Regions from separate parts of the Cellvibrio fibrivorans genome, predicted to be linked through region 3. Evidence: predicted binding sites of a transcription regulator. Region 3 holds the regulator's gene; each other region holds the start of a gene.
What was found. The regulator sigma-54, encoded in region 3, starts transcription at its own class of promoters, with help from an activator protein. The targets are predictions, from matches to a motif close to TGGCACANNNNTTGCNNT.

Region 1 (7,943 bases), on a different contig from region 3:
ATATAGTCACTGGTGATACTGAGTTTTAAGGGCGTGCTCATCTGCCAAATAATTTCGCCTTCAAAACCATAGAGATTTGCATCGTGTGCCTGATAAATAAATACCGGTAATTCGCTGCTGTTTTCGTGTTCATCTTCGCCGCTTTCACTCGCATGGTCATGCGCACCTTCGAGCGTCATACCTGTATCAGTCAGGTAGTAATAATTGTTGATGCTGTTATAAAACGCGTTGAGGATAAAACCAAAATCGCCTTCAAATTTGCGCAGCGAAAGGTCGATATTGTTGGAGGTTTCCAACTCAATATCCGCACGCGTCAAATCAAAATGAAATTCACCCGCTTCATCTTCCACGACTTGTAGCAGTGCGCCCACTTCATACAAGCCTGAGCCAATGTGTGGGCCGAATGAAAATAATTCTGCTGCAGAAGGTGAGCGCTCTGCATGGGTGTAAGAAAAGGCGAGGTTGTAGCCGGGGGTGAAATCCCACACCAATCCAGCGGAGGCACTAAACGGTGTTGATTCGGTATCGATAGAAAATACGCTTAAGTATTCGTCGTGGTGATCGCCTTCATCTTCATGGTGATGTTCATTTAAATCGACACGCATATTGTCTGCAGATACTTTGACTTGTTCGATGCGCGCTCCTAATTGCACCAGCACATCGCCAAAGTGACGCTCCTCCATCAATGCAATCGCGAGCGTGCTGGTATCGCTGGGCGGTGTGAATGCCTCTTCACCAATCGCCGAAAAATCGGCGTGTTTGTAGTGCACACTCACTGCACCGCGCCAATCCGCGAGTGGATGGTGGAATAAATCGATACGCGCTTCCTGGCTCTCGTTGTTAAACGTCGTTCCAATCGCACCATTTTCAATTTCGCTGTGTTCGTAATCGGTAAAACCAAAACGGGTATTGATTGCGCTGAACCAGTCGTCGTCAAGCGAGAGTTCACTCAGGAATTGCAAGCGGTCCTGTTTTAAATCGGCGTACACATCGACCGCTTCGCCTTCGTGGCCGTGACCGGGAATGCCGTATTGGCGTTCAAGATGGCCGTAGGAGAGACCGACAAAACCTTCATCCAAAATGTAACTGGTGCCCAGGTTAAACCCTTTTGCTTTAGTGGATGAGTTGGCTAAACGATCTTCGTTGTGCTCTGCGTGATTTTCTTCTTCGTGCTCTTCATGGGTTTCGATTTCTGCAGCGCCGGGGATTTTGTAATCGTCTGCTTCACGCCAGAATCCATCCAGATGTAAACCCACATTGGCCACACCGGTATTGCCACTGGCGGCGACAAGTTTGTCATTGGCAACGGAATCGCGCTCCAAGCGCCACTCGCCGTAGGTATCGGTGCCTTGCGGAATGCGATCATCGACAATATTCACCACACCGCCAATCGCACCGCTGCCATAAAACAAAGTGGCAGGGCCGCGCAGGATTTCTATCTGGCGCGCGGTTGAGGCTTCTGTCGCCACGGCGTGGTCGGGGCCAACGCGTGAGGCATCGCCAGCGTCCAATCCATTCTGGGTTATCAAGACGCGCGGACCTTCAAGGCCGCGGATAATCGGGCTGCTCGCCACTGGGCCGTAATAATTGGAGTGCACGCCGACTTCATTTTTTAACGTCTCACCTAACGTAGCTGCCTGGCGGTCGCGCAATTGCTCGCCACCCAGCACAGTCACTGGTTGTGCCGATTCCATATTGGATGCGTGCCAAGGCAGGCCAACCACATTCACCACTTCCATTGCGGTGCTGCTCAGTACCAGCTCGGCTGGTTGATCGCCCTGCGCAAGATGAAAGGTTTTGTGCATAAATGCCGGGGCTTTTACATGTAGCTCGACATCTTTACCGGTTTGGACAGGAAGGCTGAATTCGCCGCGTGCGTTGGTGCGTATCTGCAGGTTGGAGCCCACCACATCCAGACTGGCGTTGGCAATTGGTTGCCCCTGTTCATCGCGCACCACGCCTTGTACTTGCGCCAGTGCCGAATGGCTGGCGGCGACTATCGCTAGACATAGCAAGGACCTCGTCATGTTTTTCTTAGTAACCAACATCTTTCTCTCCACATCCAACAGCAAACAGATTTACCGGTCAGGCCGACCAGCGTTTGAATTTTTGGTGATGTTATACTATAACGTATTTAAGGGCAACAAAGGTGGCGGGGGGAGTTTTTAAGTATTTATTCGGTGGGTAATTTGAGGAAAATGTAAGCTATAAAAACAGCAAAGCCCCATCTTGTGGATGGGGCTTTGTGGGGGGAAAGCTAAACCGCTATTGCTATTAAGCAGCGATTTTTGCTTTTCTGCGTCTCAAGCCAAGACCAAGGGTAGCCAATGCCAAGCCAAGCAGACCGAGAGAGGTAGGCTCAGACACTGGAGTACAAGGAACACCTGGAGTTGGTACGCATTGTTGGTTGCCGCCGTCAACAGTCAGGGTTGCTTTACCCAAAGTGACGTACCAACCTTCTTGATTCAAATCGATATCCATTTTGACTTGCAAGCCAGCATTAACCTGAGCTTGTGCCCAGCTGTATGAAGTCAAATCGATAGAAGTGAAAGCCCAAATATCATTTGCGCCATCCAGATTGCCCATACCTAACCAGCTGCTGCCATCGAACACATAAATCATGTCGATTTCACCTTGCCAGCCTGGAGCAAATTCATCTACGTCGAAGGCAGAAATATCCAAAACGATTGAAGTGAAGGTACCTGCGATAGCAGCGTGGTTCCAACCCCAATCTTCCTGAGCGCCTCTGTAATAGGGTGAGTTGTATTTGTTAGCGTCTTGGTCAACAAAATATTCGGTAGCGGTGTTATTTGCATATTCTTGAACATCTGTAACTGGTACGGCAAAAGCAACAGAAGACAAGAGCGCAGAGCATGCAGTTAATGCCAGCAGTGATTTGGTGAGAAAGTTTGACATAGTAAAGTTCTCCTAAACTTTAGAATTTAAATATACGTCCCGGTGTGTTTTGTTTATTCCCTTAAAAAATATGGGGAACAACATGAACTAGGGAAGAATCAGAAAAGCAATCTTTTTATTATGGTGCTCTAAAAAGGATTGCTGAAAAAGGTAGAGCAAAAAAGAGGCCAATTTATGCTTTGGCTTGGTGCGCAAGGGTTTTGAGGTGAAAGATCAAGCAATAATTATGTGCACTGTAAAACATTTCGACGTTGACGGTTCTATCAGTTATATCGAAATAGACTTTTTAATTATTAATAGTCAGGTGCCAGAGTAGATAAAATCGAGTTGGGTTATTGGCGCTTGACTCGCCCTAAGTAACCTCGTAACTTGCGCGCCCGAGGTGTCTGATGGGCAATTATTCTCTATAACGAGAGCGCCAGGATCAGAGTCAATGGGAAGTCGGTGCGTGTTCGCCAATAGTAAGTAAAGGCGATGCAATCCCGACACTGCCCCCGCAACGGTAAATGCTGCTCGCAGCATGAGTCCGATACCAGCCTCATACACGGAGCAATAGCTCCTTACTTGTTCACGATGTCGCGGAGGGCAACATCGGTGGAAATCTGTGTGTATTTTGGGCTGTACCCATACCTCTTTTTCCGCTTTCCCTCCCTCATCCCTTTTAGGATTGAGGAATCTCATGTTTAGCAAGTCCACTACCCAGTCACGTGCGTTTTTACTCGGTGGCCTCAGTGCTGCCATTGTTTCCATTATCGCTCCAACGACGTTTGCGGCAGAGAAAAAACTTGAAACCGTTTATGTAAGTGCAACACGCAGCGAAACCGCGCAGATGCCGGTTGCGACACAAATTAAAGTTATCACTGAGGAAGAAATTCGCGTAAGTGGTGCAAAGTTATTGTCGGAAGTGTTGCGCACCCAGGCGGGAATCCAGCTCACCGATTCCGACGGTAGCGGCGCGCGCAATGTGACTGCTTCCATGCGCGGATTGTCGGGCACTAATAACGTGTTGGTGTTGGTTGATGGCCGTAAATTAAATAACCCATCATTGGCCGCACCTGCGTTAAATACCGTCTCATTAAAAGATGTAGAGCGCATTGAAATTGTGCAGGGCAGTGCGGGTGTGCTCTATGGCGATCAAGCGGTTGGCGGCGTGATCAATGTCATCACCCGTCGCGCTGTTGCAGGTGAAATCAATGGTTCAGCGAGTGCAACTAGCGGCACTGATAATCTGGAAGATTACACCGCCAGTGTTCGCCAAGGCTTTGAAAATGGTTTGAGTTACAGCGTATCTGCGCAAAAGCGCAATGCGGATAATTATCGCGATAATAACCAATCGGCCTATGAAAATGTGCTGGGTAATTTGCGCTACGATTTTGCAAAAGGCTTTGTGTTCGCTGAAGCGCAAAATATTGATGATGAATTAAATCTCGCTGGTTACTTGTTGGATTCGCAAGCTGCAGTTGATCCGCGCCAAGCGCGTACACTGACTGATTACGCGAACCAGAAAACGGATCTCGCCCGTGTTGGCGGCGGTATTGGTCTGGGCGAACACTGGGAATTATTGGCAGAATTTGCTGACCGCGATGAAGATACTGAATCCTATTACGGATATGGTTCACCAACGCTGGGCAATATGCGCGTAAAAAATTTGACGCCGCGCGTTGTGGGAACCTTGCCGGGCAGCAACGGAAATACCTTGGTAACCATTGGTTATGATCAGGTTGATTCAGAATATACCGTGCCTGATTGGGGCACGAATATTGAGCAAACAATTGATGCATTATATGCGCAAGTGGTTTACCCGCTGACGCAGCAACTAAGTCTGACTGCTGGCGCACGCAGCTCCTCGGTTGAAGATATCAATCATGCAAGCAAAACTCGCCACGACGATGATGTCACCGCGAGTGAGTTGGGTTTAAGTTATCAATTGGATAATGGTTGGCGAGTGTTTGGCCGCTATGCTGATGGTTTCCGTTTTGCCAATGCCGATGAAAATGGATTGGTATTACCGGGTGTAGAATTTTTGGAGGTGCAAACCAGCCGCTCTGGTGAGTTGGGTACAGAGTGGCGCGGTGAGCGTGCCGCTGTGCAATGGTCTCTATATCGCATGGATCTCGATAACGAGCTCATTTATGATGCTGTTATTGCAAATACCAATTCATGGAATGGACATGGTGCTAACGTGAATTTGGATTCATCGCGTCGCCAAGGCGTTGCAATTGATGGGCAACTCACTTTGAGTGATGAGGTTAGCCTGCGGGCAAATTACACCTATACCGATGCCGAACTCACCAGCGGTAGCTTTCCCGGTAATAAAGTGCCTTACGTAGCCGAAAACCGCGCAAATATCGCCGTTGTTTTCACTCCAGTGGAGCAGTTAATTGTGTATTTGGATTCAAGTTACACAGGTGCGCGCTATCGCTCGGGTGATGATGCGAATGCTTGGGCTAAAGTAGATCCACTGGTATTGTTCAATTTGAATGTGACTTGGGAATACCAAGGCGTTGAAGTGACGGGGCGCATTAAAAACCTGACTAACGAACGTTACGCTGGCCTTCAAGGTGTTTCGCCAACGGCAGGTTATTACCAATATCCACAACCGGAGCGCAATTACGAAGCAAGCATCACCTATCGTTTTTAATCAATCCTGAGTATGGTGGGTGGAGCGCAAGCGATACCCACCAATCATCAAAAATCAAAAACCAATAGATCAAAGAGAGTTGCCATGACCGACGACCATAGCCAGAGCGATGAAAAAGCCAAGCGCCACCAAGAGCGCATGCAACAGCGCAAAGAAATTGTCGATGCGGCAATCGCACGCGCCGACGAAGAGCGCGGTGTGGTGATTGTATTAACCGGCGATGGCAAAGGGAAAAGCTCGTCGGGTTTTGGTACTGCTCTGCGCTGCCTTGGCCACGGCTACAAAGTCGCCATAGTGCAATTTATTAAAGGCACTTGGGAATGCGGTGAAAAAAACTTTTTAACCGAAAGCATTTTTCGCGGCGCCAGCCCACAACTCGAATATTTTGTGATGGGCACCGGCTTTACCTGGGAAACCCAAAGTGCTGAGCAAGATAAAGAAGCCGCTGAAAAAGTCTGGGCTGAATGTGAACATGTATTTCGCGATCCCGATATTCATTTAGTTCTGCTCGATGAGCTGACCTACATGCTCAATTACAAATATCTCGATAAAGAAAAGGTGGTCGCAGCAATTCAAAATCGTCCACGCAATCAAAACGTGATTATTACCGGGCGCGGCGCTAAAAAATATCTGGAAGATTTGGCCGATACGTTTAGCGAAGTGAAATCTGTCAAGCATGCGTTTAACGCGGGTGTGAAAGCGCAGAAGGGGATTGAGTGGTAAGTCTCGCTAAAAAAAATGCTAAAACCTTAATGATACAAGGCACCACCTCTGATGCGGGTAAAACCACTTTGGTCGCTGCCCTCTGCCGTATTTTAAAAAATCGCGGCATTTCGGTTGTGCCTTTCAAGCCGCAAAATATGGCTCTCAATTCTGCTGTCACTGTTGATGGCGGCGAGATTGGCCGGGCACAAGCGCTGCAAGCACAGGCGGCTGGTTTGCAGCCCCATACGGATATGAATCCCATCCTGATTAAACCCACCAGCGATACACGTGCACAAATTATTGTGCAGGGGCGCGCAATTACTGATATGGATGCGGCGGTGTATCACGATTACAAAACCCAGGCGATGGGTTTTGTGTTGGGCTCTTATGCGCGTTTGCAACACGAGTATGATGTGATTTTGGTTGAGGGGGCGGGTAGCCCCGCTGAAATTAATTTGCGCGACCGCGATATCGCCAATATGGGTTTTGCTGAGGCAGTGGATTGCCCAGTTATTTTAATTGCGGATATTGATCGCGGTGGTGTGTTTGCGCATTTGATTGGCACCCTGGAATTATTGAGCGAGTCTGAGCGCAAGCGGGTGATTGGATTTGTTATCAATCGATTTCGCGGCGATATAGGTTTGTTGCAGTCGGGTCTGGACTGGCTGGAGCAAAAAACCGGTAAGCCAGTGTTGGGTGTGATTCCCTATCTTCAGGGTTTATATCTGGATGCAGAAGATGCACTGACTCAGGATGCGCAAAAGCAAGATGCAAAATGTCGTGTGGCGGTTTTGGCGCTACCGCGTATTTCCAATCATACCGATTTTGATCCGCTGCGCTTGCATCCGCAAATTCATTTCCAATGGGTGGGCCCGAATCAAACTATTCCGCCGTGTGATTTATTAATTATTCCCGGTAGTAAGAATACCCGCGCGGATTTGCAATTTTTGTATGAGCAGGGTTGGAATGTCCAGATCCAAAAGCACCTGCGCTACGGTGGAAAATTAATCGGCATTTGTGGTGGTTTCCAAATGCTGGGTGAGGTGATCCACGATCCACACGGATTGGAATCTACTCCGGGAAGTTCGCATGGGTTAGGGTTGTTTGCGCTGCAGACAACTCTGGAGCCGCATAAAGTATTGCAGCAGCGCACTGGATTTTTGTGGAATAAAAACAGCGCAGTTTATGGCTATGAAATTCATTGTGGTATTAGCCATGGTGCAGCACTTAATTTACCCGCGTGTTATTTGCAGGGTGCACAAGGTTTGGAACCTGAAGGCGCAGTGAGTAGTGATGGGCTTATTCTGGGAACTTATATTCATGGTTTGTTTGATGAGCCCGAGGCATTGGCTGAAATATTAGCCTGGGTGGGTTTAGCGAATGCGCAAGCACTGGATATCAACCATCAACGTGAAATATCTATCGAACGTTTGGCTATGGCTACCGAGAACGCCTTAATACCTGAATTCTTCCAGCAGTTTTGCGGCTAACTAGTATCTACTCTAGACCTGATTCGGCAGAAATTCGTTTTATGCCTATACTTTTCCTGTTTTCCCCATAAGACTGATTATCCCATATGGCAAAGGCAACTTAAGGAGCGCCTTTATGCGGTTGATTCTGCTGATAATAATGTTCTGTAGTGGCAACGGGTTGGCGCAAGTTGATGGCGCAGCAGAGGCTG
Region 2 (7,943 bases), on a different contig from region 3:
GCCAGCGAGCGCACTTCATCGGCCACTACCGCAAAGCCCCGCCCCTGTTCACCTGCACGCGCGGCTTCAATTGCTGCGTTCAGTGCAAGTAGGTTGGTTTGTTCGGCGATCCCGCGAATCACATCAACCACATTGGCAATTTTGCTACTGTCTTCGCTCAATTTATTGAGCACACTACCGAGGTTGCCAACGGTTTTTGATAAATCATCAATTGCGTGGCGGGCACCTTCAATAACAAGATTGCCTTTGTCCACTTCTCCAATCGCCGCTCCGGTCGCCATCGATGTTTGGTTTGCGCCGCTTGCGACCTCTTGCACCGCCAACGCCATTTGCTGCATTGCGGTGGCAACACCCGCGGTCTCTTGTTGCTGGGCGCTCATACCTTCGTAGGTTTTGCGCGCGTGATGATGAGCTGCCCCTGCTTTGTGTTGCAGCTCTTTGGCTGACTCACCAAAGCGCCCGAGTGCAGTACGCAAGCGCGATTTTATGGCGTGTTGCGCCAGTTCAATTTCACCCATAGCATCGCAGCGACCGGTGTAAATATAAGCGGCAAAAGGATCGTTGATGGTGTTGCGGGCCTCTTGTAATGCCTGTGCAATACGGTTTTGTTGCAGCACTTGCGCAGTGCCGCCGATGATAACTGCGATTACGGCAGTAGCTATGACTGAGGTGATTGAAAGCGAAGCGAACATGCCGGTAGCGACAAGTAACAATATCCAGCTTGTCAGTGCAATGAGGGTGCTACCGCCAAAGTCACTCCAAAATTTTTCCCAGGACGAATAGGGTGGTTTACCTTGGTTCAAGCGTTCATAGACATATTCCGCACGGCGAACCAGATTGGGGTCTGCTTTGGCGCGCACGGATTCATAGCCATACACCTGACCCTTTTCGCGCAGTGGGGTGATATAGGCATCGACCCAATAATGGTCACCATTTTTGCAGCGGTTTTTAACTATCCCCATCCAGGGCTTACCGGCTTTTAATGCTGTCCAGAGCATACCGAATGCCGCTGGCGGCATTTGCGGGTGGCGCAAAATGTTGTGCGGTTGGTTGAGCAATTCTTCACTGCTGTAGCCGGAAATGCGGCAAAACGTTTCGTTGCAAAATTCGATATCGCCGCGCAGGTTAGAGGAGGAGACGATTTCTTCGTGGTTGGAAAGGTGTACTTCCCTGCCGGTTACATGACCATTATTGCGCATGAGTGAATTCCTGAAATATCGACAAAAACTTGATCTTTCGTGCCCTGTTTTTGTCAAATTGCAAAAAACTCACGAGCAGATCATCTATCTTGGTTTTTCAAGCCTAGTCCAAAATTGGCGAATCTCTAGTTGCCTTATAGCCATTTAGTTTTCAGGCGGCTCGGGTGTTGGTTGACTGGGGAGCGTAGAGTTTGCCATGGACGAGTTGCGATTCGCGCAGAAATCGGGCGAGAGCGGTGCGCGTCTCTTCCTCCATATCGATAAACTCGACACTAATTTGAGTGTGGCGATAAGGGCTACGGCCGATACGAAAGGCGCAGATACGCGCGCGGCAGCGGATCTGTAATTCATCGTTGATATCGACTTCGCACATAGGCAAGAGCGCGCCATGGCGCAAGTAGGGAAGCATGTTGCCTGCTATTATCAGGCGCAGGCCGCCTGTGGAAATATCTTGCAGGGTGCCATAGCTTGGCTCCTGCCCGAGGGTACGAATTTTTACTGAGAGCGGTGATTGGTGGCCGATGATATAACGCGGGGAGCTGCGTCTGGGCATGTAGTAGACGAATTCGGGCAGGGTGATTGCAAAGCCAGAAGCATTATATGTTGAACCCATGGCGACAATATGTGCACGAATGACAAGTTGCTCGCCATTGCGGTGATGGCGCAAAGTGATCTCGTCACCCGCGTCCAATATATGCTGTTGGGGAAACAGATCGTCCAGCCATAATAGGCCGCGCTCAACATCAATTGCCAGGATCATACTTTGATAAACGCGGCTGGCGCCTGTGATTTTTACCTCCAGCAGTTGTCGTTGTTTTAGCAGCTCCCAGAGTGGGAGATACTGGTCGGGAATATGACTCTCCGGAGATATGCCGTCCTGCTCCGTAAGCGGATTTTTTAGCTCTGGGGTCTGGTGTGTGACAGAAGAGCGAAAACTTTTCTTGAACAGTTTATCGAGAAACGACATTACTACCTCCTCGCGGCAAAGATTCTCCCCCGGAGTTAATTTCAGCGGGGTTTGATAGGGGTAAGAGCAAGCCCTATGCCAGATACTTGAGATGCCAGTTTGATAAGGTGTGCGGGCGGGGCTTGCTGCTGTTTCAACCATTTAGCCTGCAATTCCGGAATTATAGACCGGCAATGCCTTGCCGCGTTCCGGTGATTGATTTCAACTTGCGCGCAAAATCCGTACAATGCGCCGCTCGCCGACCCAGTCGCCGTTTGATCTACCCTCCCGCACGAGTTATGAGTCCATGAAAGAGTTACACGAACGCAAAGATCGCCTTGAATTTAACAAGCTGCAAAAGCGTCTGCGCCGCTTGACCGGTTCAGCGATAGTCGATTACAACATGATCGAAGATGGCGACAAGGTGATGGTGTGCCTATCAGGTGGTAAGGATTCATACACGATGCTGGATATCTTGATGAGTCTGCAAAAGACTGCGCCCATTTCGTTTGAGCTGGTTGCGGTCAATATGGACCAGAAACAACCGGGTTTCCCTGAGCACGTTCTGCCTGCCTATCTTGAGCAGGTGGGTGTGCCTTACCATATCATCGAGCGCGATACCTACAGCATCGTCAAAGAAGTGATTCCGGAAGGCAAGACTACCTGCGGACTCTGTTCGCGTTTGCGCCGCGGTACGCTCTATGGTTTTGCCGATGAGATAGGCGCGACCAAAATCGCGCTTGGCCATCACCGCGACGATATTATCGAAACCCTATTTTTGAATATGTTTTTCGGTGGCAAATTAAAAGCCATGCCGCCCAAATTATTGGCGGATGACAAGCGCAATATCGTCATTCGCCCGCTGAGCTATTGTGCCGAAGAGGACATTGCGCACTTTGCCGAATTGAAAGGTTTTCCCATTATTCCGTGCAACCTTTGCGGGTCGCAGGAAAATTTGCAGCGCCAAGTGGTGAAGGATATGTTGCAACAGTGGGAGCGCCAATTTCCTGGCCGTACCGAAACGATTTTTTCCGCAATCCGCAATGTGCAACCATCGCAGTTGGCAGATTTGAATTTATTTGATTTTGTAAATCTGAAAACCAACAAAGATGCATCTGTTGATGATTCCGGCACGGATTCTTGCAGCATATTGTCGCTGGCACCCCTTACTGACAATTCGGTTCAGTATGTTGATGTGTTGGATATTCATTGAGAAAAGTTAGCGATATCCGTGAAAAAGGCCTGATTGAAAAATCAGGCCTTTTTTCATTGTAAATTAATAAAAATTAATTTTTGGCGGTGAGATAAATCGTTAATTCTTGACCTGGATGAATGTAGCTTTCATCTTTCACTTTATTCCAGTTCAAAATATCTTTTTTGGATACATCAAATTTGCTGGCAATTTTGTGTAGGGTATCGCCGCTTTTAATTTGATAAGTGATTTTGTTATCTGCAGGTTGGGTAGCAGTTTTATTGACCACTAATAATTTTTGTCCCGGTTTTAATTTTGCGTTAGCCGGTAATTCATTCCACTTCAGCAAATTCTTAACGCTGGTATCGTGTTTTCTGGCGATGGTCCAAAAACTGTCGCCCGATTCGATGGTGTAGTAGGTGCCGGTATTTTTTTGTGAGCGCTGGGCTATCTCTTGTTCTGCTTGGATTGCATAGGGCGAGCTCATCGGCGACTGGCCGGGAATGCTTAAACTTTGGCCAACTTTTAATTGTGATGATTTGAGATTATTAGCGGATTGAATTGCAGCAACACTGGTTCCAAAACGTTTGGCGATTGCACCAAGAGTATCACCGGATTTTACTTTGTAATCGCCAGCTACTTGCATGGTGGCGATTTTGGGAAGCTTGTCGAGGTTCAGAGTAAATTGCGCGGCATCGGCAACAGGCACAAGAAGTTGGTGCGGACCAGTGGGATCAGTGATCCATTTGTTGTAGCCCGCATTGAGATTGCGCAGCTCTTTAGGGTCAATCTCCGCCATGCGTGCCGCTTGGGCAAGGTCAATTGGTGCGCTCACGTTCACAGTGGTGAAGTAAGGGTTATTGGAAATTTCACCCAGCTCCAGATCATATTTTTCGGGGTTAGCTATCACCTTGGAGAGCGCGAGCAATTGCGGAACATAGGATTGGGTTTGTTGCGATAACGGCAGCGACCAGAAATCTGTCCCCTTGCCTTGTTTGCGGTTTTTTTCAATCGCGCGGCGAATGGTGCCTTCACCTGCGTTGTAAGCGGCGATGGTCAACAGCCAATCGCCATTAAACATGGTATTCAGACGTTTAAGGTAGCGTACGGCGGCATCGGTGGAAGCAACTATATCGCGACGACCGTCATACCAATGGTTTTGCTTGAGTCCGAAATTGCGCCCGGTCTGTGGCATAAACTGCCAAACGCCAAGAGCCTTGCTGGGTGATGAGGCAAAAGGGTCATAAGCACTTTCAACGATGGGAAGGAGCGCCAGTTCCATTGGTAATCCGTTTTCACGCAGTTCATTCGCAACATAATAGAGGTAGGGTTTGCTTTGTTCTGTTACTCGATCAAGGTAGCGCTGATTGTTGGAAAGCCAGCGCAGATTTTTGTTGACCTTGGCATCACTGATTTCGGGAAAGCTATACCCATCTGCAATTTCTTCCCAGAGATTGCCGTAATCACCGGTGTGTTCTCGGAGTTTTGCACCCAGTTCGGATTCTTCGGGTGGAGTGGCGGGTTCTGTGGTGCTGGTATCAGCAACGGGTTCATCGGTCTTTTTCAAGGTGCTACAGCCAGCCAACGCAATAATCCAGGCAAAGCAGATGAGTAGCAACAGCGGGGAGCGGTTTTGATGGTTCATAGGGTCACTTGTCAGGGTTGCTTTTCCACCCCGAAGGGTTGGAAAATCCGGTTGATTTTGGCCTTCTTTATTCTTGCGTCTTAGGATTTTCATCCTATTAATTCGCCAAATAACGGCTATTTAGTGATTACCTTCGCCCTCCCTGGGGCTGTGGATCTCGGATTCTAGGTGCAGGCGTCGCATGGGTCAACGCCTAATTCGGAATAAGGGCAGCCGGTCACAACCTGCTTGAGAGCTGATCGGGAATTTGTTTGCGGTGCTTATCCTATTTAGTTTGGCAAAGCGTTTTTCAATTGGGCCAAGTGTCTTTGATTAGACGCAGAGCACCAAATATCTCTGCTGATGTTTCCGGTATTTGGTGCATTTCGTTTTCAATGAAGATTTTGATGCCAGGGTGTTGACAGCGCAAAAACGGATTTGTTCGTTTTTCCAGCAAAATATTCGAGGGCAGGGTGATACCGCCTTGCGCTCGGGTCTGTTTGACCTGCTCAAAGCGGGCGCAAAGTTCCTGGTTATCAGGCTCTACCGCGACGGCAAATGCCAGATTGGCTTGGGTATATTCGTGGGCGCAATAAATTTGGGTGTCGTCAGGAAGCGCTGCAAGTTTTTGCAAGGAATTCCACATAATTTCAGCAGTGCCATCAAATCGTCTTCCGCAACCACCTGCAAAAAGTGCGTCACCGCAAAATAGTAGCGGAGGTGATATTTCATTCCATGAAGACGAGAAATAGGCAATATGTTCCCAAGTATGACCAGGCACGCCAATGATCCTGAATGTAATTCCTGCTAACTGCAGTAAGTCGCCATCGTTGAGTTTGTGGGTTACTTGTGGGATGAATTCTGAGTCAGGGCCGTAAACGGGCACTGGCCACCGCTCCAGCAAACCTGCGATTCCCTGAATATGGTCGTGATGACGATGGGTGATAAGAATGGCAGCCAGTGTTAACTGATTGCGGACAAGGTAATCGATAACCGGCGCGGCATCACCTGGGTCTACCACGTAGACAGCGTTTGTATCAGCGCTAGGCTGAATCACCCAAAAATAATTGCTGTCGAGTGCGGGAATCGGGGTAATCATTAGCACGCTGGCGCCTCGCTAAAATGGTGCCCACTATTCTACGCCTCTCCTGCGGTATGTTTTAACGCTAATTTGTCCCTGGCTCTTGTGCTAGATTGTTGTCAGCCTTATATAAGAGCACTTGCAGTAGATGATGAGCGCGAAAAATGCATCGTAAGTTGATCAAAGCACCGCATCGATTACTAATCCGTTTTTCCGCCATCTGGAAAAAGCGTTTCGGTGTATTGCCCATGCGGGAGTCTATTGGTGACTTGACCGATTGGTTTGAATCTCCGCTTGGGCGTGCATTGCTGGAAGAAGAGCAGGAGGCAATTTCCGATGGTTTGCAGTGTGTGTTTGGGTACCATCTGTTGCAACTCGGAATCAGTGGGCGAGTGAACTTGACGGGAGAGTGCCGTATCTCCCACCGCTTTGTATTGCATCCCCAACTTGAAGATACGCTGCACAAAGATAACCAGCAGCTGGGTGCCTTGGCAGATTTCAATCACTTGCCGCTTGCGGCCGAATCCATCGATGCGGTCGTGCTCCACCATAGTCTCGATTTCAGCCAAAGCCCCCATCATTTATTACGCGAGGCAACACGCATCGTTATTCCCAAGGGGCACTTAATTGTGGTTGGATTTAATCCCTGGAGCCTCTGGGGATTGTGTGCGAGTCTGACGCGTATTGTGAAATCCCAACCGCGCTGGCGCTTTCAATATTTGCGTTTAGGTCGTTTGATGGACTGGTTGAAGCTGTTGGATATGGAGCCGATTGCGGTCTACCAAGGTTTTTTCCGGCCGCCGTTACCACAGGAAAATGCGATTAAACATTTGCATTGGCTGGAGCGCTGGGGTAAAAGGCTGCGCTTGCCTTGGGGTGGATTTTATATGGTGGTCGCGCGCAAGGATCATATCCCGCTGATCCCCATTAAACCTGCATGGCAACAATACCGCCCCTTGCGCGGTTTGGCGGTGACACGGATCCTCGGCCCCGCGCCCGGTTTGCGTTCGCACTTTCGTCTTTTGTCGCCACGATGAATACACCCAACTACAGGGTTACTTTTAAGACCTGACCTAAGGTTTAAGAACATGCGTCAAATCGTACTGGATACTGAAACTACCGGCTTGGAAACCTCCCAGGGGCACCGGATTATTGAAATCGGCTGCGTAGAGTTATTCAATCGCCGCCTCACGGGCCGCCACTACCATCAATACATAAAACCCGAACGTGAGATAGATGCAGGCGCACAGGCTGTGCATGGTATTAGCAACGCCATGTTGGAAGATAAACCGGTGTTTGCACGTATTGCAGATGAGTTTTTGCAGTTTATTGGCGATGCGGAATTGATCATCCATAACGCCGCGTTTGATATCGGCTTCCTCAATTACGAAATGAATATGCTGCGCCCGGGTTTTGGCAGCATCAGCGACCGCTGCCATGTCATAGATACTTTGTTGATGGCGCGCGCCAAGCATCCCGGTCAGAAGAACAACCTGGACGCGCTCTGCAAACGCTATGGTGTTGATAACTCCCAGCGCGAGTTGCACGGCGCTTTGCTCGATGCCGAAATTTTGGCCGACGTCTATCTTTTAATGACCGGCGGCCAGACTGCCTTATCCCTTGGTGGTAACCAATCCAAAAACGAAGATGGCGGCGACCAAAATGAGCTGCGTAGACTGGCGCCCGGTCGCAAGCCCTTGCCGGTTATTTTGGCCACGGAAGAAGAGCTGGTATTACACGAACAAAAATTGGCGGTGATTGCTAAAAGTAGTGGCGACAATTGCGTTTGGCTGCGCGAATAAGCAGCGGAAAAATTCCGTTGGCATACCAAGTAGAAAAAATGATCAAGTGAGAGATGTTTGGCAATCTCCCGGACTTGCCCCGCTTATTTGTGCGGCAGC
Region 3 (7,943 bases):
TGGTCAGTGCCAGCACTGGTCGCAGTGAAGCAAATGGCCAGTTGATCCGCCTGCTCGACAATGTCCTGATTCAGCAACAGACCCCTTCGCAGGGGCTGATCCAAATCACCACCAGTGAGCTACAGGTGCGCGCCAGTGAACAATTCGCGGAAACTGACAAAGCTGTTAATATGCGCAGCGCTAAAGGCCAGATAGACGCAATAGGTATGGATGCTGACCTGGCGCAGAGTCGGCTTCAGTTAAAGTCCCAGGTTAAGGCTGTTTATGATCCCCGTTAAATTCCGTTTTGCCCTCGCTCCATTTGCGCTAGCGATTGCTGCTGTTTTTGTCAGTTATAGCAACACTGCCCTGGCTTTGCCCGGCGACAAAAATGAAACTATTCGCGGTTCGGCGGATAATCTGACCGTCGACCAGAAAAACGGCGTCGCCACCTATACTGGTTCAGTGAAAATCCAGCAGGGCTCACTGGTGATTTCGGCAGACTCTATCGTGATCCACACCAATCCCGACAGCAGTGTTGAAAAAATGATCGCCACCGGCAACCCGGCGCGCTTCCAACAGCAACCGGAAAAGGATCAAGGTGTAGTCACCGCCGCTGCCAAACAAATTACTTATACCCCCAGCAATGAGCATCTTGTGTTGATTGAAGATGCATCGGTCGAGCAAAACGGTGCGGTCATGAGTGGCCCGCATATCGATTACGACTTAGTAAAAGAAGTGATGAAAGCGGCGGGCAGTAATGGTGCATCGGGCAGCGATGGCCAGCGGATCGAAATCGTGATCCCACCCAAGGCGGGCAAAACTGAAACCAGTAACGACCAGCCCGCTGCCGCATCCAGTGCAGCCCAATCCTCATCAACTGAAGCAACCCCTTAACTCATATGCCCAGCCTGCACGCACGCCATCTCGCAAAAAGTTACAAAAAACGTAAAGTCGTTATCGACGTCTCGATTACTGTGGAGAGCGGCCATATCGTCGGCCTGCTCGGCCCCAATGGCGCCGGTAAAACCACCTGCTTTTATATGATTGCCGGCCTGGTGCCCGCCGATAATGGCAATGTATTAATTGACGACCGCGATATTACCCAACTGCCCATCCACGGCCGAGCTCGCGCCGGCATCGGTTACTTGCCACAAGAAGCCTCGATTTTCCGCAAGCTGACCGTCGCCGATAACATCATGGCAATCCTCGAAACCCGCAAGGATCTGGATCGCACCCAGCGCCAGGAAAAGCTCGAATCATTGCTTAATGAATTTCACATCACCCACATCCGCGACAGCCTGGGGATGGCACTTTCAGGGGGCGAACGCCGCCGGGTAGAAATCGCTCGTGCGCTAGCGACCGACCCCAAATTTATTTTGCTCGATGAACCTTTTGCCGGAGTTGACCCCATCTCGGTCAACGATATCAAAGAAATTGTGCGCCATCTTAAGGACCGCGGTATTGGCGTGCTGATTACTGACCACAACGTGCGCGAGACACTGGATATATGTGAGACCGCCTATATTGTAAGCGAAGGCCACATTATTGCCGAGGGCGATGCCGAAACCGTACTCAGCAACAGCAAGGTGCGTGAAGTCTATTTAGGCGAGCATTTCCGTCTGTAAAGGTGGCTAAACCCGTCACCACCAGTGTTACCAACCGCCCGTCAGCAACACCTTCGGCAACACACAAACAACTTGACAAGTAACATTCTTTGATCATTAGGCATAAAGCTTGCTTAAGCTTATTGCTTGCGCGCCAAACCCTGACTAAACTCCACCTATCTGATGTTTTCCATCCTGCGTTATAAGGGTTTGTCGTTCACACAATGAAGCAATCTCTCCAGCTCAAACTCGGTCAGCAGCTGACCATGACTCCGCAACTGCAGCAGGCAATCCGCCTACTGCAACTATCGACATTAGACCTGCAGCAAGAAATCCAGGAAGCGCTTGAATCCAATCCTATGTTGGAAGTGGAGGAAAGCTTCGACAGCCCCAGTAGCACCAATGATTACGAAGGCAGTGAGCTGGATAAAGCGGATTACACTCGCCAGTTAGAGATCGCTGCTGAAGCCGGTACTGACCACGGCACTGACTTTACCGCGAGCGAAAATTTCTCCTCCAGCAGCGCCGACAACTACAGCGAAACCAATAGCTATACCGAAGGCGGTGAAAGCTTCGGTGAAGGTGAGAATTTTGGTGAAAGTGAGAGTTTTGGCGATAGTGATGTGTACGGTGAGGGCGACGGATTTAGTGCGGACGCCGGCGAATGGAGCGATTCCATCCCCAGTGACCTCCCCGTCGACACGAGCTGGGATGATGTTTACCAATCATCATCCAGCAGCAGCTCAAGCAATTACGACAACGAAGACAATGATTTTGAAAGTCGCCGCGCCGCAACTGATTCGCTCTACGACCATCTGATGTGGCAGTTAAACCTGACGCCCATGTCGGATCGCGACCGCGTACTGGCGATGGCAATTATCGATGCGGTGGAACCGAGCGGCATGCTGTCCATCACCATCGAAGAAATTTTTGAAGGTATGCGCAGCGATTTTGAAGAGCTGGAACTCGACGAAGTTGAAGCGGTGCAACACCGCTTGCAACAGTTCGATCCTTGCGGCGTATGCAGTCAAAATCTATCTGAGTGCCTGTTGGTGCAATTGCAACAATTTGATCCGAAAACACCGTTTTTAGACTCGGCAAAATTAATTGCCAAACAATATTTGCCGGTGCTCGGCAGCCGCGATTATCGCCAGCTGATGCGCCGCACCAAATTGAAAGAAGCTGAATTAAGCCAGGCAGTGGCATTAATTCAAAGTTTGAATCCGCGCCCAGGCGATATGATCGCCAATGGCGATACCGAATATGTAGTACCTGATGTATTCGTTGAAAAACGCGATGGCCGCTGGATAGTGGAACTCAATCCGGATATTGCGCCGCGCTTGCGCATTAATTCCGACTACGCCTCTATGGTGAAACGCGCCGACTCCAGCACCGACAACACCTTCCTCAAAGATAATTTGCAGGAGGCGCGCTGGTTCTTAAAAAGTTTGCAAAGCCGCAATGAAACCCTGTTAAAAGTGGCGAGTTGTATTGTGGAAAAACAGCGCGGCTTTTTGGATTATGGTCCTGAAGCGATGAAGCCATTGGTGCTGCACGATATTGCTGAAATTGTTGAGATGCACGAATCGACTATTTCACGTGTCACCACCCAAAAATACATGCACACACCACAGGGTATTTTCGAGCTGAAATACTTTTTCTCCAGCCATGTCAGCACCGACAGTGGTGGCGAATGTTCATCAACTGCAATTCGCGCGATTATCAAAAAATTGGTAAGTGCCGAGAATCCGAAAAAACCGCTCAGCGATAGCAAGATTACCGACCTGCTCGCCGAGCAGGGGATTCAAGTGGCACGCCGTACTATTGCCAAATACCGCGAATCACTCAATATTCCGCCGTCGAATGAACGCAAAACTATTTAGCTATTTAGTTGTATTAGTAGTACCAATAAAGTTCGGATCAAAAAATCACTGATGTAATGCGAGGTTGTGCCAGTCGCAACCGTTTTGTTTCTAGCGAGAGGAAGTATCTATGCAAATAAATATCAGCGGTCGTCATGTAGAAGTTACCGATTCCATGAAAGAGTATGTAACCAGTAAAATTGAGCGCTTAACGCACCACCATGACCGCATCACCAGCACCAACGTTATCCTCTCGGTAGATAAACTTATCCAAAAAGCAGAAGCCACTATCCATGTCAGTGGCAAAGATGTATTCGCTGAAGCTACTCATGAAGATCTGTATGCCGCGATTGATGCACTGGCTGATAAACTTGACCGCCAATTGATTAAACACAAAGAGAAGATGCGCAGCCATCGCTGAGTGCGCGATAGCTCGCCATCGTTAACTGAACCTACGCCGCCATCGCCACCTTGCGATGTCTGCATTATTTATTGAGAGATGCCCAGCATCACCTTGTCATGCAAATTCAATCCCTGATCAGCCCCAGCCGCACCCTCTGCGGCGTCGAAGGGGGCAGCAAGAAACGCGCACTGGAGTTGCTCGCCAACACCATTGCGCAGGATATCCCCGATATTGATGCCGATGAATTGTTCCGCCGCCTGATTGGCCGCGAGCGCCTCGGCTCCACTGGTATTGGCCACGGAATTGCAATCCCCCACTGCCGTATTGAACACTGTAAAGGCACTGTGGGTGCACTGATTACCCTGACCGATCCAATCGACTTCGATGCAATAGATTCGCAACCGGTCGATATTCTGTTCGCGATGCTGGTGCCGGAAGATGCCCACAGCGAACACTTGCAAACCTTGGCAGCACTGGCTGGCGCACTGAACAACGCCGAATACCGCCAGCGCCTGCGCGCCTCCAAAACTAATGAAGCGCTCTATGATGCAGCGCTAACAACCTCGTAAACAGGATTTATATGCATCTGGTGATCGTCAGTGGCTTGTCTGGTTCGGGTAAGAGTACGGCACTCCATGTCCTTGAGGATGTGGGGTTCAACTGTATCGACAACTTGCCCGTCAGCCTGCTACCTGCGTTGGTTGCCCAGATCCAGATCCACAAAGATGACCAACACCGCTTTGCCATTGGTATCGATGTGCGCAATGCCTGGCAAGATCTGGCTATCTTCCCGCAGATGATCAGCACCCTCAAAGAAGCGCATCTGCCCTTCCAGACCCTGTTCCTCGATTCTCAACCACCGGTATTGATCCAGCGATTCAGTGAAACCCGCCGCAAGCATCCGCTGTCAGATAAACATACTAGCCTGGAAGAGGCGATCAGCGCTGAGCAGCAGCTTCTGGAGCCCATCCGCGATTGTGCTGACCAGATTATCGATACCAGCCACCTGAATCTGCATGAGTTGCGCGATCTGGTGAAAGAGCGGGTCGTGGGCCGCAGTGAATCGACCATGGCTATTTTGTTTGAATCCTTTGGCTTCAAACACGGTGTACCCGTGAATGCCGATTTGGTATTTGATGCGCGCTGCCTGCCCAATCCACACTGGAAGCCCAATCTGCGTCCGCAAACCGGCAAGGATCAGGAAGTGATTGAGTTTCTGGAAGAGCAAATGACGGTGAGGGAGATGTACGAAGATATCGAGCATTACCTGACCCGATGGCTGCCCCGCTATCAGGCCAACAACCGCAGCTATATCACTATTGCAATCGGTTGTACTGGCGGCCAACACCGCTCAGTCTACTTGTCGGAGCGGCTGCAAAAACATTTCGACCACAGTTTTAGCGATGTTCAAGTTCGCCATCGCGACATTAACAAACACAAAAAACCCTAGATCATGCAGACCGAAACGCTCGATATCATCAACAAGCGCGGCCTACATGCGCGCGCCGCCGCCAAGCTGGCGACCCTTGCCAACCAATTTCAGGCCAAGGTACTCGCACGCGTGGGCGAAGGTAACTGGGCCGATGCCAAGAGTGTTATGTCGTTGATGCTGCTAGCCGCTAGCCAGGGCACTGCTCTGGAAGTCAGCGTAGAGGGCGATGATGCTGATGCCGCGCTCTGTGCTATCCGCGCACTGATTGCCGACCGCTTTGAAGAAGGCGAATAAATAGCCTATTGTTAAACCAAAGCCAGCGACAAAGGTTGTTGTTCCCGGGCAACTACTCTAAGCTGCGCGCCCTTTTATTGATTCTTTCTCCGACATTACAGCCATGGTTTACAACTACGACGACATCAACCCCGATGACTACATCCTTAGCAAATCGCAGGTCAAACGCGATATGCATGCGTTGCAAGCGCTGGGGGAAAGCCTGATCGACATGAACGAAAAGCAACTTGCCAGCATTCCGCTGAGCGACACTATGCTGGATGCGATTTACATCGCGCGCAAATTACCCCCCAAAGAAGCCCGCCGCCGCCAGGTGCAATATATTGGCCGCCTGATGCGCGAAGGCAACCACGAGGAAATCAAAGCAGCAGTGGACAAACTGCAAAACCGCAGCGATCAATATGTGCATCGCCAACACCAGGTAGAGCGCTATCGCGACCTGCTAATTGAAGGCGACAAACAAATTTTCCAAACACTGGTCACCTCTTGCCCCGGAATTGATGTGCAGCACTTACGCCAGTTGATCCGCACCGCGCAAAAAGAGCGCGACGAGAACAAGCCGCCTGCGAGTGCACGCAAACTCTTTGCGTTTATCCGCGAGCAGCTGGAAGCGCAGGATTAACGGGTTGCGCGCAAAAACAAACTACCAAAAACAAGGGCGCCGAATGGGCGCCCTTATTGTTTCTTACCAGATTCGTCCTGCATCTCATTGATCGGAGGCGGCTTTTCCACCTCCTTTTTATTGACGCTATCGCGCAAGCTTTTCTCGCTCTCAAACAGCCGGTTAAACTTCATTTTGGGTTCATCCCAGCTACCTTTGATGGTGTAACTGACACTTGTGGCCTGATCGACCTGCTTTTTAAACAGTTTGCTGACGATGTAAATACCCGCCGCCGCTGGCAGCCCGGTCGCCAATGCCGCATAAAAGGTCATATTCCCGGCGACGGGTAAGGTTGCCACTAAACGGGTATTAATTGTTTCGTTGCGCAGGTCAATACTGCCCGCCATTTGCATACCGCTCGAAGGGGTACGTACCACTAGCGGCTCCTCAAAAACCAAAACCCCTTGGTTGAACCGCACCTTGCCTTTAACGGTATCGTAAGCAAGGCCGCTTTTATAGAGATCAGAAAAATCAAAACGCAAACGTCGCGCCAAGGTGTCAAAGTTGAGGATCGACATCAACCTCAGCAGACCATCGCCAGCACTGGCATCTCGCTTGAAGCTACCCTGCTCAATGTCGATACTCATTTCACCCCCAAGGTTGACCAGTTTGAAATCCTGCGGCGAGCCCGGCCAAAAAAGATCGGCACGGTAGTACGCCCGGCGGCTTTCCAAGGTATCGGGTTTATTCCAGGCACGTAGTACTTCCGCCATGTCGCCCGTCTCCAGGCTGCCAATAAAGCGGGTTTGAACGCCAACTGGTGTGTTTTGCCATATCAATTTGGCGCCACCTGTTGCCTTATCTGCACCGCTGACAGTTACACCGCGGATACTGCCACGAATGTTGTCTATCACTACCCCTTTGTCATCAGGGCGCAGTTGGAGCGACCAATTGCCATAGTTATTGCCGTCCATTAGCAGCGCCTTAACAGTGATATTGGCCAGCGGGAGTTTGCGCGGATCTATTACTTTTTCCGGTACCGCATCCGTGATTACCAACTCAGCTGCGGCTGGATCGATAGATTGCGATTCGGTAGTTTGCGGATCAGCCAAGCCAAGCGCAGCACGGCTCAACGACAAGCGGTCTAGATCGACTTGCAAGGGCGTAAACTGGCTATTTGGTACTAACAGCCGACCGGCAACCACCGCATTATCCAATTGCAACTGCCAACCGGAGCGCACAGGTATGGCTATCACATTGAGGTTTTCCAGAGTTGTCGAGCCCAGCTCGTATTGCCCCAGCATCACTTCAGCGCGAAAGGGCAGCCCAGCGACCAAGCCGACTGGTTGCTCAAGCAATTCAGGTGCATCAGGCTGCAGTGATGACAAGGCTCGCGCAACAGCTGGGGCGAGCCGCTCGCTGTAAGTTTTGTAGCGGGATTGCACCGCTTTCAAGGTATCCAGATCAATACCCGGCAAAAAACCGGAAACTAAAAATTGAGGCTGGTCGCTAAATTTTGCAGCACTGGCAAGGGCGATATTGGCGTTCACCAAACTGTTATTACGCACCCGGTCGGTACGCAGCAGCGCCTGGATATCATTGTTGTAGCGCACATCAATTTGCGCTTGGCTCTCTTGCAACCAGAGCTTGAATTCAAATGGCCGTTCACCTTCCACAGGTTTGCCGTAGGGTGCAGGCAGATCGACGCTGACATTCGCCAGATTGCTGGTGATAGTGACTTGGGCAAAAGCGCTATCAGCAAATT
Region 4 (7,943 bases), on a different contig from region 3:
TGCCGATGGATTGATGACCGCGATAAGCGCGTGCAACACACAAGCGGCCGCCAAACCAGAGATTGTCGTGTTCATCATCGACTTGGTAAATACGCACCGCTCCCACAACGTCATCGGCCACTGCACAGTTAGTTGCGAGTGCAACAATGGCAATCGCACGAAAGTCCTGTCCGTCTTGTTCGTTGTCTGGCAGGATTTGTTGCTCCTGCGCAAACACCGATTTACGCAGTGCAAAATAACGCTGCTTCTCCCATGAGCTTTCCGCGACTTTCACTTGAATATGTTGCGAGCGGAAATCGGTAAACTGTTGGTCATCAAACGCATACTGCAGCCGGGCCATGAGCCACCTCCTGTTCGTAACTTTTGAGTGATGAGCAGGCACCGCACTTCGCGCAACCTGCTTTAAGTGAATCTGATTGAATACCTGCACGCACCAGTGCGGGACCAAGTTCGCGAAATAAGCGATCAAGCATTTCTGCACTCGGCATAGGGTGATGCTCCAGCGGCGTACCCGCGACGGGCACAAACGGAACCACGAAGGGATATACACCGAGCTCAATTAATTGTTTGCTCATCGCAATAATTTCACCCTCGGTATCGCCCAAGCCCGCAAGAATATAAGTGCTGACATTGCCGCGCCCAAATACCGCAACCGCCGCTTTAAAAGCCGACATGTAACGGCTGAGTGGCACTGTTGCTTTGCCCGGCATAATATTTTTGCGCACGCGTTCGCTCACCGCTTCAAGATGCATTCCGAGTGCGTCCACACCGGCATCTTTCAATCGCTGAAACCACACATCATCATCGGGCGGCTCGCATTGCGCTTGAATGGGAATATCCACTAGCGCACGCACCGCTCGTGCAGATTCGACTAATACTGCCGCACCGCGATCCAATGTTTTGGGTGTGCCGGTGGTCATAATCATTTGGGTTACGCCATCCAACTCCACCGCTGCGCGCGCAACTTCGGCCAATTGTTCTGGTGTTTTGTGCGCGATGGTTTTTCCGTTTTTTAACGACTCTTCAATCGCGCAAAATTGACAAGAGGTATCGCGGTTGCGATAGCGTACGCACTCTTGCAACACGGTAGTCGCGAGCACATCTTTACTGTGCAAGGTGGCGATCTTCCAATAGGGAATACCGTCGCTCGTCGTTAATTCATAAAATTTCGGACGCCCCGGCATAGCGGCTTTTGCAATTAATTTTTCGTTTTCAAATATCAATACCTGCTCGTGATTCGCATCCGCTTTGGCACTAAACGGTGAGCGCTTCACCTGCTCGTTAAACACGGGAATCATGCTGGTCTGGCTCACAAAATCGAACGCCTTGTGATCCGTCGGTCCGGCACCGCCTGCGCGCGTTAAGCCAAGATTTTTTTCATCGACCCAACGCAACCCCTGAGTTTGGATTTGCGTTAATTGCTGACTGCTCAGTGCCATGACCAGAATCCTCTAATTGCTTGCGCTGGAGAGATGAGTATTTGCAACAGCAGACACCAGCATTAAACCCGTAGCGCTTTCATCCGACGATTTTTTCTCATTCGCTGCGCTGGGTTTTTTCAATGGATGGGTGTGACTTGTTGGTGTTTTATCGATTAGTAAGCTCAATAATTCGGGACGACTGTAGTGCCCCACGGAATCCATCATGCGTTTGCGTTTGTTGATGAGATTAAAATCCAATTCAGCGATGCACGCGCCTTCACCTGAATCGCTGCGCAAGGGCGTGCCGAGTAATTTTCCTTCTGGCGAAACAATTGCGGTAAAACAGCCGCCGCTAATTGCAGCGATTGGCCCGCCGGTATCAGCAACAATTTGCGCTTGCTGCTCCGGCGTTAACCAACCGGTGGCATTCACCACAAAACAACCGGACTCCAAAGCATGATGGCGAATCGTAGCTTCAATTTGTTCGGCAAAAATTTCACCGACTAATGAGCCGGGAAACATGCTCACGTGAATTTGTTCGCGGTCCGCCATAAGCGCGTAACGCGCGAGCGGGTTGTAATGCTCCCAACAAGCGAGCGAACCCACGCGGCCAACGGCGGTATCTACTGCGCACAAACCAGCGCCATCGCCCTGCCCCCACACCATGCGCTCATGAAACGTCGGTGTAATTTTTCGGCGATGCTGCACAAGCTCGCCATCGGCATCAAACAACAATTGCGCGTTGTAAATAGAACCGCCATCGCGCTCGTTGATGCCGACAGACACCACCATCTTTGCTGCTTTGGCAGCGGCAGAAATTTGCTGCGTGTAAATAGAGGGCACCTCTACCGATTCTTGCATCAGCAACAAATGCTGTGCGCCCATCGCGCAGGGTGCCTGGATAAATGAAAAATACGGGTAGTAAGGCACCAGAGTTTCTGCGAACACTGCCAGCTCGACTCCTTGCTTGCCGAGATCTGCAATTAATTCGCAAATTTTATTTACAGTGCCGGCGCAGGAGTAAAGCACCGGGCTGCACTGGACGGCAGCAGCCACGACTTTGTTCATAGGTAACCCTGATTGTGTTGAGTGTTAATGAAAGAACAGGTTAAACATCAGCAAAAAAATCAGGTCGTCCAGGTGTGAACAACAAACGCATTTTCACGTCGCATCAACAATTGCAGATCCATCACATCGAGCGGATTGATAGGACGGATACCTTCGATCAAGGCTTTTTCGGTTTGCCCATAAAGCGCTTGCAAAGCAAAACGGCAGGCGTAGACCTCGCCACCTTCTGCCATAAAGGCTTTCAGTTGCGCGTTGTAGGCGAGGTGACCGGGGAAAGCTTCCGCACCCAGTGTTGGGAAACCGCGCTGCACCCCCAACAACACGCCTGGGCCGTACAACAGGATTTTGGTTTCAAAGCCTTTGCGCAAAATGCGTTTGGCTTGCAGCAAATTCACCAGGCCAATCGAGCCTTCAAAGGCCACGGTATGAAAGGTCAGTAGCGCTTTTGCGCCGGGTTCAGCTTGCACATCCTCAAACACTTTTTCTTCGTAATCGACCAGAAAGTCACCGGTTTGATAATGGGGGATATCCACGACTGGCATAGCTGTTTCCTCAATGTTGGTAGTGCGATAGACGCGGTTGGGTTGAGCGACTTCGGTTAAGTCGTACTACCCCTATTGCGATAGGCGTACCAGCTTTGAAAGAAAACACCGGAAAGCGAGCATGTAACTTTTTTATTTAATCAATTCAATGAGTTAAATCAGAAAAAATATAGGCACTGAGGAACCTGAGCACACACGGGCTTAAAAATTCACAACGCAATTGCATAGTAATACTCAAGTGCGTAGCATTGAGTTACGCACTTGAGTAGAACCATATGCCACTTCACCCAAGAGAAAACCTTCATGTTTGATGCTGATTCATCTGAAGAGTGGGGCCGCCTCGCCTATTGGATGCGCAATGCCGCGTTTGAGCAGTGCCCCGAACCGCTGATGCTGCTCGACCCGCTGGAAAACAAATATATCGACTGCAATATCGCGGCCACGCAGATGCTGGGGTTTGATCGGCAAGACATTCTGAAAATGCCCATCTCTTACATCCACGGACGCGAACTGGGTCAGTTAATCGTTTTTACGCAAGAGGCATTGCAGCGCGGTCACGCCAAAAGCAAACGCATTCCCTGTCGATTAAAAAACGATATGCATATTCCGGTGGAGCTATCGGCGTCGCGCACAGTGATTAAAGGGCGCGAATATTTGGTGGTGTCGATTAAAGATATTGATTCTGAAGAGCGCCAGCGCGATAAAGCCGATGCCGATCGCCTCGCCCGCAACGGCATTCTGGAATGGAAACATTTGCAATCGATTTTTCAGCAAGGCGAGCGCGATAATTTATTAATGCTCACATCCGTTGGCGACGGCATTTATTGCGTGGACACCAACGGCCTTTGCACTTTTATCAACCCCGCCGCGAAACGTTTGCTGGGCCGCACTGATGGCGATGTGCTCGGGCAAAATATTCACTATGTACACCATCACACCCACGACGATGGAACTCATTATCCGGTTGAAGACTGCCCTATCTATGCCGCCATTCGCGATGGCGTGGTGCACGAAGGGATTCAGGAAGTATTTTGGAAACAGGACGGCACGCCCTTCCCGGTTGAGTTCACCAGCACCCCGATTATTTCTGGCGGCAGCATTATTGGCGCCGTGGTGGTGTTTCGCGATATTAGCCAGCGCATGGAAACCGAAAAACAATTGCGCGATGCGTTAAAAGAAGTGAGTGAATTGAAAGCCCGCCTTGAAGATGAAAACGCCTACCTGCAACAGGAAATCTTAATCGAGCAGCGCTACCACGGCATTATCGGTGAAAGCACCGCCATCAAACGCATCCACCAACAAATTGAATTAGTAGCGCAAACAGAAGCCAACGTATTAATTACCGGCGAATCGGGAACCGGCAAAGAATTAATTGCGCGCGCGATTCACGATGCCAGCAATCGCAAAGACAAGCCAATGATTCGGGTTAACTGCGCCGCAATTCCGCACGAATTATTTGAAAGTGAATTTTTTGGCCACATTCGCGGCGCATTTACCGGCGCGGTGCGCGACCGCATTGGCCGTTTTGAATTGGCCAACGGTGGGACTTTATTTTTGGATGAAGTGGGCGAAATTCCACTCGAACTACAAAGTAAATTATTGCGTGTACTGCAAGAGGGGCAATTGGAGCGAGTGGGTGAAGAAAAGACCCGCAACGTGGATGTGCGCATCATCGCCGCCACCAATAAAGATTTGAAAAAAGAAGCCGAGGCGCATCACTTCCGCGAGGATTTATATTTTCGCCTGAATGTATTCCCTATTCACTCGCCCCCATTGCGCGAGCGCGGAAACGACATCACTCTGCTTGCCACTCACTTTCTTGAGCAGGCGAGCCAAAAGTTCAGCAAAAAAGAGTGCAAGCTGCGGCAGAGCGATCTCAAACCCCTGCTGACTTACAACTGGCCGGGCAATATTCGCGAACTGCAAAATGTGATGGAACGGGCGGCAATCACTTCGCATCAGGGTCGCGTCACCATCGACCTGCCGCTCACAGCATCCGCGACCGAAATGACCATCGCAAAAGAATTACCAAGTGAGACAGGCATTATCGGCGATGACGAAATGCAGGAGCGGGTAAAGCGCAACATGCTTGCAGCATTGGAGCAGTGCGATTGGAAATTGTTTGGCGATGATGGGGCAGCGGCTTTGCTGAAACTAAAACCCACCACCCTGGCATCGAGAATAAAACGGCTGGGCCTGAAGCGATAACACGCATCATTGGCTCCTAACTAGCCTTGCGCCTTTTTGAGGCCTGCAGCCCAGCGGCAAAACTGTACCGCCCGCCTTACAAAATCCACCAAGTCCGCTAGCACCTGCTATAACTAAACCAGCTCAGCCAAACAGAGCCGCGCCCGAACATGCAAGGTGTGCGGTCGGCTAGCAGGACGCCCACCACTACAGCTAACGACATAAAAATGAATAAGAGCTTGGTTTTACTCCTGACAATTGCCATCGCGCAGTTTGCGCTGATCCCTGCCAGCTATGCGGACAATACGGCCGCAGCATCTGACTACCCCAAAAAAATCCACTTTCGCAACATCATGCAAAACCAGGATATTGCGCTGGGTGAGGTGGAATCAATTATTCAGGATTACCAAGGCTTTATCTGGCTGGGTGGGCGCAATGCGCTTTTGCGCTACGATGGCTACGAGTTTTTGCCTATTCCCGCCGCCAAGGACCCGGCGAATGTGACCGATACAGAACCAGTCAATCAGGTATTGGAATTGCTGGAGGACAAACAACAAACCCTTTGGGCGGCGACCCGCTCGGGGCTGTATCGTTATGATCGCGACCATGAGGTTTTGCTGCCGGTCAGTATTCCAGGCAACTTGCTGAACGAGGGAGGGGCGATTAATGCGATTGCCGAAAGCCTTGCGGGCGATATCCTGATTGGTACTGCCAACGGCTTTGGCATCCTCAACCAGGTCAACGGCAACGTAGAAGTGTTAACCCTGCAAAATGGTGGCCTGCCAAGCAATCCGGTCAATGACATAGTGGTGGAGAAAGACAATCTTATTTGGCTGGGGTTGGATACCGGTTTAGCGCAGCTGGATCTGGTAAGCAGAAAAATCACCTTGCATATTCCCAAGCCGGAAAACCCCAAATCCACACTGGAAAACAGCATCAGGACCGTGGCAGTGGATCACTCAGGAAGAATCTGGGCGGGCAGCGACAACGGCATTTATCGTTTGGATAGGGTGACAAACCAATTCACTCATTACCAACACAAAGCCAACGACCCAACCAGCCTACCCAATAATTTTTCCTGGCAAATTTATGTGGATCGCAATGGTTGGATATGGACGGGGAGTGATGGCGGAGGCTTGAGCCTGTACAACGAACCGCACGATAACTGGATTCTGTTTGACCGGGGCGACGGTGGTGCGGGCAAGCTAACCAGCAATACCATCCGCCGTATTTATGAGGATCGGATTGGCGACCTCTGGATAGGCACCTATCCCTCAGGTGTACATATTTATGATCGCTCCAGCGCAGCAATCCGCGTTTATCAGAAATCGATCATCGCGAACCAGGGGCCAATGGACAATAACGTCGAAGCGCTGGTGGAAGATAAAGAGGGCAACCTCTGGATAGGTTCCAATGGTGTTTCCCGTTTTGATCCCACCACTGATTTATTTACCCACTACCAGCACACCACCGGTGAAGATTCGCGCGTAGGCACCACCGCCATACTCAATGGCACTATGGATTCCCGGGGCCATTTATTATTTGGTACCTGGGGTGCGGGGGCACAGCAATACAATCCCACCACCGATCGCTTCGATACACTTCCGGTGGACCCGGACCAAAGTAAACGTGGCGAGCAAACCGGTCGCAAATTAAATGATTTGATGGTGTGGAATATTCATGAAGACCGGCAGCAAAACCTCTGGTTCGGCACCCATTACAACGGTCTCACCCATTTTGATCGCAAGACCGGGACTTACCATTTTTATCCTCACAGTGAGACCGGGCCACAGAGCGTTTCCAGCGCAGTCGTTTGGGTATCCTACGAAGATTCGCAAGGGCGCTTTTGGGTCGGGACCGCATACGGTTTAAATCTGTTGAATCGCACTGACGGCACCTTTAAACGCTACCTGCCCGACGCCGATAATCCACGTAGCCTGGCCAATGGCTCAGTGCTCGCCATTCGCGAAGATGGTAAAAAGCGCCTATGGTTTGGCACCGATATGGGGCTTCACCTCTACCACCCCGACACCGACGATTTTACCCGCTACGACACCAGCCACGGATTTGCCGATCAGGGTATCCGCGCCATCATTGAAGACCGCCACGGAATTTTATGGTTGGGCACCAATAACGGTGTAGTACGCTTTGACCCGGATACGCTCGCCGTAAAAAACTACACCCGTTTTAACGGCGAGCTAATTGGCGGTATTGCCACGGGCGCTGCGTTGGTAACCCATTCGGGCCTGCTGGCATTTGGTTCGCGCAACGGCTTGTATTTCTTTGATGTTGATAAGCTCGAAAGCAACCAAAACAAAATACCGCCTGCGGTTGCGATTACAGATTTCCGCTTATTCACCCAGAAAGTTGCGATTCATGGTGCAGATAACTTATTAGAAAAGGTAATTACCCAAACCGACAGCATCACGCTGGATTACACCCAATCGATGATTTCATTTAGTTTCGCCGCTCTAAATTACCGCGATACAGAAAAAAATCAGCACGCTTACAAACTTGAAGGCTTTGATAATGATTGGCGTGAGGTTGGTAACCAACGCACGGCGTTCTATACCAACTTGCCCGCAGGCACTTATCAGTTTCGGGTGAAAGCCAGTAATAACGATGGCGTCTGGAACGAGCAAGGGCGCAGCATTCAGGTGACTGTGTTGCCACCACCCTGGAAAACCTGGTGGGCCTACAGTATTTACGCCGCCACCATCATCGG

Region 1: the regulator sigma-54 is predicted to act here: its motif matches at 3,069-3,086, upstream of J2X05_RS14195 (PEP-CTERM sorting domain-containing protein).
Region 2: the regulator sigma-54 is predicted to act here: its motif matches at 2,230-2,247, upstream of J2X05_RS08200 (flagellar brake protein).
Region 4: the regulator sigma-54 is predicted to act here: its motif matches at 3,106-3,123, upstream of J2X05_RS12010 (MSMEG_0572/Sll0783 family nitrogen starvation response protein).

The regions. Positions count from the first base shown of each region.
Region 1 is NZ_JAVDVX010000005.1:178,905-186,847, forward strand. Features, by position in the region: gene J2X05_RS14190 (TonB-dependent receptor) at 1-2,027, opposite strand, end outside; gene J2X05_RS14195 (PEP-CTERM sorting domain-containing protein) at 2,275-2,916, opposite strand; cobalamin riboswitch at 3,280-3,471, shown strand; gene J2X05_RS14200 (TonB-dependent receptor) at 3,596-5,557, shown strand; gene cobO (cob(I)yrinic acid a,c-diamide adenosyltransferase) at 5,642-6,280, shown strand; gene J2X05_RS14210 (cobyric acid synthase) at 6,310-7,752, shown strand; gene J2X05_RS14215 (substrate-binding periplasmic protein) at 7,868-7,943, shown strand, end outside.
Region 2 is NZ_JAVDVX010000002.1:769,612-777,554, reverse strand. Features, by position in the region: gene J2X05_RS08205 (methyl-accepting chemotaxis protein) at 1-1,199, opposite strand, end outside; gene J2X05_RS08200 (flagellar brake protein) at 1,351-2,166, opposite strand; gene ttcA (tRNA 2-thiocytidine(32) synthetase TtcA) at 2,453-3,358, shown strand; gene J2X05_RS08190 (lytic transglycosylase) at 3,432-4,982, opposite strand; gene gloB (hydroxyacylglutathione hydrolase) at 5,272-6,060, opposite strand; gene J2X05_RS08180 (methyltransferase domain-containing protein) at 6,207-7,079, shown strand; gene dnaQ (DNA polymerase III subunit epsilon) at 7,131-7,844, shown strand.
Region 3 is NZ_JAVDVX010000008.1:35,613-43,555, reverse strand. Features, by position in the region: gene lptC (LPS export ABC transporter periplasmic protein LptC) at 1-278, shown strand, start outside; gene lptA (lipopolysaccharide transport periplasmic protein LptA) at 265-876, shown strand; gene lptB (LPS export ABC transporter ATP-binding protein) at 882-1,607, shown strand; gene J2X05_RS18785 (RNA polymerase factor sigma-54) at 1,811-3,469, shown strand; gene hpf (ribosome hibernation-promoting factor, HPF/YfiA family) at 3,579-3,869, shown strand; gene ptsN (PTS IIA-like nitrogen regulatory protein PtsN) at 3,968-4,420, shown strand; gene rapZ (RNase adapter RapZ) at 4,432-5,301, shown strand; gene J2X05_RS18765 (HPr family phosphocarrier protein) at 5,305-5,577, shown strand; gene yjgA (ribosome biogenesis factor YjgA) at 5,681-6,199, shown strand; gene J2X05_RS18755 (YhdP family phospholipid transporter) at 6,253-7,943, opposite strand, start outside.
Region 4 is NZ_JAVDVX010000004.1:156,553-164,495, forward strand. Features, by position in the region: gene J2X05_RS11995 (MSMEG_0567/Sll0786 family nitrogen starvation N-acetyltransferase) at 1-340, opposite strand, end outside; gene J2X05_RS12000 (MSMEG_0568 family radical SAM protein) at 315-1,439, opposite strand; gene J2X05_RS12005 (Nit6803 family nitrilase) at 1,452-2,489, opposite strand; gene J2X05_RS12010 (MSMEG_0572/Sll0783 family nitrogen starvation response protein) at 2,549-3,031, opposite strand; gene J2X05_RS12015 (sigma 54-interacting transcriptional regulator) at 3,335-5,239, shown strand; gene J2X05_RS12020 (ligand-binding sensor domain-containing diguanylate cyclase) at 5,446-7,943, shown strand, end outside.